One region of the Burkholderia sp. FERM BP-3421 genome, then DNA from elsewhere that is predicted to be linked to it. Evidence: riboswitches for the same ligand, from Rfam matches in the RefSeq annotation. Region 1 holds a riboswitch; each other region holds the start of a gene.

Region 1 (2,254 bases):
CGTTCGAGCAGCGCGCACGCGAAACGCGCCGCCTGATCCGCCACCTCCGGCGCGATCATGAAGCCGTGGCGGTACAGGCCGTTGACGGCCAGCCGCGCGCCGCCGTCCCAGACCAGCGCCGGTCGGTGGTCGGGCAGCGTCGGCCGGCATTGCGCGTTGAGTTCGAGTATGCGCGCCTCGCCGAAGGCCGGATGCACGGAAAACGCGGCGCTCAGCAGTTCGAGCGCCGAGCGCACGCTGACGGGCGACATGTCCTCGCCCTCCACCTCGGTCGCGCCGATCACGTACAGGTCATGCTCCTTCGGCGCGATGTAGAGCGGGTAGCGCGGATGCAGCAGCCGCACCGGACGGCTCAGGCCGATACCCGGCGCGTGCACGCGCGCCACCTCGCCGCGGATCCCGCGCAGCGTCGGGAACACCTGCTTCGCGCCCAGCCCGCGGCAATCGATCGTGACGCGCGCCGCCGGCGCGGTCGCGAGATCGACCACGGTATTCCAGTGCGTCTCGACGCCGCGCTCGGCCAGGCCGGCCGCGAATGCATGCAAGGTCTGGCGGTTGTCGAGCTGGCCCTCGCGCGGCAGCAGCAGGCCGCGCGCGAAGCGACCGCCGAGCGCGGGCTCGGCCGCGTCGACCTGCGCGCCGGCAAGCGGCACGAAGCCGCCGTCGACCAGCGCCGCCGGTGCGTTCGCGCGCACCCGGCGCTCGAACAGCGGCGCCTCGGCGCGATCCGCGTGATGCCAGACCACGAGCGTGCCGTTGCGCTGGAAGAACACCGGCTCCGGCAGTTCGGCGAGCCACGCGGGCCAGCGCTCGAGCGACGCGGCGCCCAGTTCGGTGATCAGCAGTTCCGCGCTCGCCGCCTCGGCGAGCGGCGCGAGCATCGCGGCGGCCACCCAGGCGGCCGCGCCCGACCCGGCCGCGTCGCCGCGCTCGACGAGCACGACGCGATGGCCCTCGCCCGCCAGCCGCCATGCGACCAGCCGACCGACCAGGCCGCCGCCCAGCACCGCGAAATCGGCTTGCGATCCGGGCGTCATGAGCGCCCCCCCGCCCGCGCAGCAGCGCGACAGCAGGACCACGGGAAACATACAAATGAAGAATGAACGGTCATCGAATCCTTCCGCAACACGCGGCGCGCGCACCCAAAAGGACGAAACCGGCAGCCAGGGCCGGCCGGGCGTGCGAGGCGCTGGCGAAACGGGAATGACGGCCAGCGCGGCCCGGCGGGATCGGAAACTTCCCGCGCCGGTATTACCCGGATCGGGTGCGAAGGGTCTCTCTCAGCCTCGTCGCGCCACGCCCGTCGCCGGGCGGCTGGCGTGCAAAGCACCCCTGTTTCGTCGGCGGTCATTAGACCATAAAAGCGGAAACGGCCGCAAACCGGCGCCTGCGGCAAAATCGCCCGACGCCCCGCCGCGCTGGCACAATGCCCGATGATCGGGCCGGGTCCGGTCGCGCCCGGCCCGCGCGTTAAGGGCCGTTTAAGCCGCGCCCCACACAATCGGCGCACGCCCGCCGCCATGCGGCACTGTTTTCAGGCGCGCCGCGCGCGGCGCGGTATCCGGTCCACTCATCAGGACGCCCATGAGCCAATCGCCCCCCTCCGCCCGCCCCGATCCGCACGATCCCGCCGCGTCCGCGCGCGACGTGTCGGCGTGGCGGCTCATCAAGCCCTACTGGGTCTCGTCCGAATGGAAGATCGCCTGGACGCTGTTCATCACGATCATCGCGATCAACCTGCTGATGGTCGCGATCAACGTCAAGCTCAACAAGTGGAACGCGCAGTTCTACAACGCGTTGGAATCGAAGGACGTCCACGACTTCCCGCACCTGCTGCTCGTGTTCAGCGGGCTCGCATTCGCGTACATCATCCTGTTCGTCTACGGCCGCTACCTGCGGCAGATGCTCGGCTTCCGCTGGCGGCAGTGGCTCACCGAGCGCTTCCTGGAGGAATGGCTCGGCGCGCGCGCGTTCTACCGGATCGAACGCGACCGCCTCGCCGACAACCCCGACCAGCGGATCAGCGACGATCTCGCGTCGTTCGCCACCACCACGCTCGCGCTGACCCTCGACCTGCTGTCGACGGTCGTCACGCTCGTGTCGTTCGTGACGATCCTCTGGTCGCTCGCGGGCGCGCTCACCATCACGCTCGGCGGCTCGCCGGTCATGATCCCCGGCTACATGGTGTGGGCCGCCGCGCTGTACGCCATATTCGGCTCGCTGATGACGCACTGGTTCGGCCACCAGCTCGTGC
Region 2 (2,254 bases), 960 kb from region 1:
CGCGGAAGATTTCCCAGGTCAGGTCCTCGGCCTTGCCGTTGACCTTTTCCAGCGCCTGGTAGATCGGCACCGTGCCGATCGGCACCGGGCTGTTGCGGATGATCCATTCACGGGTTTCGTGGATATGCTTGCCGGTCGACAGGTCCATCACCGTGTCGCCGCCCCAGCGGATCGCCCAGGTCATCTTGTCGACTTCCTCGCCGATCGACGACGTCACGGCCGAGTTGCCGATGTTCGCGTTGATCTTCACGAGGAAGTTGCGGCCGATGATCATCGGCTCCGATTCCGGGTGGTTGATGTTCGCCGGGATGATCGCGCGGCCGCGCGCGATTTCGTCGCGCACGAACTCCGGCGTGATCTCGGCGGGCGCGCCCGTGCCGTAGGCGGCGGCGCCGAACGCCTGGCCCGGATGCTGGCGGCCCATCATCGCGGCGAGCTTCGCGCCGTTCGGGCCGCTTGTCTTCAGGTTTTCCAGGTACTCGGCGCGGCGCTGGTTCTCGCGGATCGCGATGTATTCCATTTCCGGCGTGATGATGCCCTGGCGCGCGTAGTGCATCTGGGTGACGTTCTTGCCCGCCTTGGCGCGGCGCGGGTTGCGGTGCAGGCCCGGGAAGCGCAGCTCGGCCGTCTTCGGGTCCTGCGCGCGTTCGAGGCCGTATTCGCTCGTGAGGCCGTCGAGCGCCTCGGTGTCGCCGCGCGACTCGATCCAGCCCTGGCGCAGCGCGGGCAGGCCCGAGCGGATGTCGATCTTGGCGTCCGGATCGGTGTAGGGGCCGGAGGTGTCGTACACATAGATCGGCGGGTTCTTCTCGCCGCCGAAGCCGGTCGGGGTGTCGGCCTGGGTGATCTCGCGCATCGGCACGCGGATGTCCGGCTGCGAGCCCGCCACGTAGATCTTGCGCGAGTTCGGCAGCGGGGCAATGGCGGCGGCGTCGACGCGCGCATCGGCGGAAAGGAACTTGGGGTTGGCGTTCATGCGATCTCCTGTGTCGATCCGATCGAGCGCTGGGCGCTGGCTCGGGTGCAGGACCCGGGCCGGCGCTTCAGTACTTGCCCGGATCCCATGCAAAGCGAATGTGGGGCGCTAAGCAGGAGACGAGACTCGCGACGCGACGGGATTCATCTGAAGAACGACGGTGAAACCCGGACGCTTCCCTGCGCTGGCATTATCCAGATCAGGTTCAAAGGGTATTTCTCACCCGCCGCGCACCAAATGTCTGATCTGGCGCAAGGCAGGACCCCCGCGTTAGCAAGCGCACAAGATACACCGGGTCGGCGGCGGTTTCAACCGGGGACAGATCTTAAGTGCGGCGGCGGGGTGCGGCCGCGAAAATAATTTCATGGGCGGCTGTCAGATCGCGCGGTGTGCGCCGACCAATCGACTCCTCTAACAAGATGACGGAGTCATCCCATGAAACATTCCCTGTTGGCCGCCTGCCTCGCCGTGTTCGCGTTCTCTGCCGCAGGCGTCGCCTATGCGCAGAACGATGCGATGTCGAACGGCGCGATGGCGAAGGACGCCATGGCGAAAGACGCGATGTCCAAGGACGGCATGAAGAAGGACGCGATGTCCAAGGACGGTATGAAGAAGGATGCGATGTCCAAGGACGGTATGAAGAAGGATGCGATGTCGAAGGACGGCATGAAGAAGCCGATGAAGGACGACAAGATGAGCCCGATGTCGAACTGAGCGCCCGCGCGCTCCCCGCTTGGCCTTGGCCGTCCGCGCCCCCGCGCGGGCGGCGCTTTTTCGGGCCGGGGCGCGCGGGGCCGCCGTGACAGCCAGGAGGTCACGCGATGCATGTTTCCCATTCCCCCATGCGGCCGCCCGCGGCGCGCCGCGAACGCGTCGTCCACCCGGTCTGGGTGCGGGTCTGCCACTGGCTGAACGCGCTGGCGGCCGTCACGATGGTGCTGTCCGGCTGGCGCATCTACGACGCCTCGCCGATCTACGCCGGCTTCACGTTTCCGCACGGGCTCACGCTCGGCGGCTGGCTCGGCGGCGCGCTGCAATGGCATTTCGCCGCGATGTGGCTGCTGTTCCTCAACGGGCTCGGCTATCTCGCGCTGGGCGTCGCGACGGGACGCCTGCGCCGCAAGTTCTGGCCGCTGTCGCCGCGCGCCGTGCTGCGCGACGCGTGGGCCGCGCTGCGCGGACGGCTGTCGCACGACGATCTGTCGGTTTACAACGCGGTGCAGCGCGCCGCCTATGTCGCGGCGCTCGCGGATCTCACGCTGCTCGTGTTGTCCGGGC
Region 3 (2,254 bases), on a different replicon from region 1:
GGCTGCCCGGCCTCATCGGGCGCAGGCGCCGTCACGCGCCGATCAGGTGCAGCACGACCTCGCGCCGATGGCCCGCGCGGCGATGCTCGAAGAGGTAGAGGCCTTGCCAGGTGCCCAGCACCATGCGCCCATGCTCGACCGGGATCGACAATTGCACCTGGGTCAGCGCCGCGCGCAGATGCGCGGGCATGTCGTCGGGGCCTTCCGCGTCGTGCTCGTAGCGTGACGCATCCTCCGGCGCGAGGGCGGCGAAGTAGCGCTCCAGGTCGCGCCGCACCGACGGGTCCGCGTTCTCCTGGATCAACAGCGAAGCCGAGGTATGCCGGCAAAACACGGTCAGCAGCCCGGTGCGAATCGCTTGCCGCTCGACGAAGGCCTGCGCCTGCCCCGTGAATTCGACGAGCCCCGCCCCGCGCGACTCGACGAGAAGGTGTCCGATCGCCTGTCGCATGATCAGCGGGCGCGGCTCAAGCCAGCGCGGCGAAGCCCTCGGCCTCGATCTGCGCGGCGCTGTCGGGACGCACGACGCGGGCGACTTCGACGCCCTCGCGCAGGAACACGAGGGTGGGCCACAGCTTGATGCGGAACGAACGACCCAGCGGCCGGCCGGGGCCGTCCTCGATCTTCAGATGCCGGACCGCGGGATGCGCCGCGAACGCGGCTTGAATCGCCGGCTGCGCCCCCGCGCAGATACCGCACCAGTTGGCGCCGAATTCGAGGACCGTCATGCCCGCGAGCGCGTCAACTTCGGTGCGCGCGGGGGCGTCAGGGGTGTAGGCCGTTGGAGTATGCATCGCCGCTCTCGGATACCGTGAAAAAAGGGCTGTGACCTGCTGCGAAGCCAGCGGCCCTACTGTAGCGGAAAGCCGGCCGCGCCGCAGCCGATGCGACGCGCGGACTGCGGCGGGCGCGCAGCGGCATGACAGGCGGCATGAACGCATGAACGAGCGAGCGCGGCAGACGCCGCGCGGCGCGATGCTTGCCGATCCCCGGCTTCTTACCCATAATGCGTGAGCCATCAGGGGGAGCCGGTTTGCCGGCTGAGAGGTTCCGGGTGCGGAACGACCCCTAAACCTGATCCGGATAATGCCGGCGTAGGAATGAGGTCATCGACGTGTCCTGCACACCCTCCCCTGGCGCGGGCTCCACCGCCGCCGCCCCTCCGCTCCACCGCCCGGGCCGATCACGCCGATGACCCCGCCCGTCATTGCGCTGGTCCTGTTTGCCGCGATCCTGCACGCGACCTGGAACGCCGTGCTGCGCAGCGGCGCCGACCGGCTGTGGAGCATCACCGTCATGAGTTTCGCCACGACCGCGGCGGCGGCCGCGTGCGCGCTCTTCCTGCCGCTGCCCGCGCGCGCGAGCTGGCCGTATCTCGGCGTCTCGGCCATGCTGCAGGTGGGCTACAGCCTCTTCCTCGCGTATGCGTACAAGGGCGCCGAACTGGGCCTGATCTACCCGATCGTCAGGGGCACCGTGCCGCTCCTCGTGACGATCGGCGGCTACCTGTTCGCCGGGCAGACGCTCCACGACGGCTCGCTGCTCGGCGTCCTGCTGATCTCGGGCGGCATCGCGAGTCTCGCGCTCGGCCGCCGCCGGATCCAGGCGCGGCCGCTGCTCGCCGCGCTCGTCACGGGGCTGTTCATCGGCAGCTACGTGACGACCGACGGCGTGGGCGTCAGGCTCGCCGGCGATCCGCGCGCCTACGCGGCCTGGATTTTCATCCTCTACGGGATCCTGATGCCGGCCGTGTATGCGCTGTACGGCGGCAAGCTCGCCAAGGGCTATGCCCGCAACGAGACCGTCAAGGCCATGCTGGGCGGCGTCATCTCGATGATCAGCTACGCGGCGACCGTCGCCGCGCTGTCGCTCGGGCCGCTCGGGCCGGTGTCGGCGATCCGGGAGACCAGCATCGTGTTCTCGGTGATCATCGGCTGGCTGTGCCTCGGCGAACGTCCGACCCGGCATCGCGTCGCGGCCAGCATGGCGGTGGTGATCGGCGCGGTCTGCCTGACCTATCGCGCCTGAGGCCCGAGCCGGGCACGCGCGCGGCGCATCCGCGGCCGCGCGCGCCCATGCGCCCCGTGCGTTACGAATACACCGGCCGCCGCGCCGCCTCGGCGGCCAGGAACCTCGACCGCGCCCGCAGTTCGCCTTCCCGGAAATAGCCGCCGCGCAACGTGCGCTTGAAGCCGCTCGCCCCGAAATCGCCGCGCCCGTGGAAGATGCGGCGGTTGTCCCACACCACCATGTC

Evidence for each region. Region 1 has a riboswitch for thiamine pyrophosphate ahead of Bsp3421_RS31550 (FAD-dependent oxidoreductase). Riboswitches for the same ligand answer to the same signal wherever they lie in the genome.
Region 2: another riboswitch for thiamine pyrophosphate. It lies ahead of thiC (phosphomethylpyrimidine synthase ThiC); the one in region 1 lies ahead of Bsp3421_RS31550 (FAD-dependent oxidoreductase).
Region 3: another riboswitch for thiamine pyrophosphate. It lies ahead of Bsp3421_RS02540 (DMT family transporter); the one in region 1 lies ahead of Bsp3421_RS31550 (FAD-dependent oxidoreductase).

Annotation. Positions count from the first base shown of each region.
Region 1 is NZ_CP117782.1:3,408,657-3,410,910, reverse strand. It holds gene Bsp3421_RS31550 (FAD-dependent oxidoreductase) at 1-1,037, opposite strand, end outside; TPP riboswitch at 1,221-1,344, opposite strand; gene Bsp3421_RS31545 (ABC transporter ATP-binding protein/permease) at 1,585-2,254, shown strand, end outside.
Region 2 is NZ_CP117782.1:473,428-475,681, forward strand. It holds gene thiC (phosphomethylpyrimidine synthase ThiC) at 1-976, opposite strand, end outside; TPP riboswitch at 1,135-1,253, opposite strand; gene Bsp3421_RS18345 (pentapeptide MXKDX repeat protein) at 1,412-1,690, shown strand; partial or broken gene Bsp3421_RS18350 (cytochrome b/b6 domain-containing protein) at 1,846-2,254, shown strand, end outside.
Region 3 is NZ_CP117780.1:389,818-392,071, forward strand. It holds gene Bsp3421_RS02530 (secondary thiamine-phosphate synthase enzyme YjbQ) at 32-451, opposite strand; gene Bsp3421_RS02535 (thioredoxin family protein) at 468-794, opposite strand; TPP riboswitch at 1,012-1,118, shown strand; gene Bsp3421_RS02540 (DMT family transporter) at 1,192-2,028, shown strand; gene Bsp3421_RS02545 (TauD/TfdA family dioxygenase) at 2,090-2,254, opposite strand, start outside.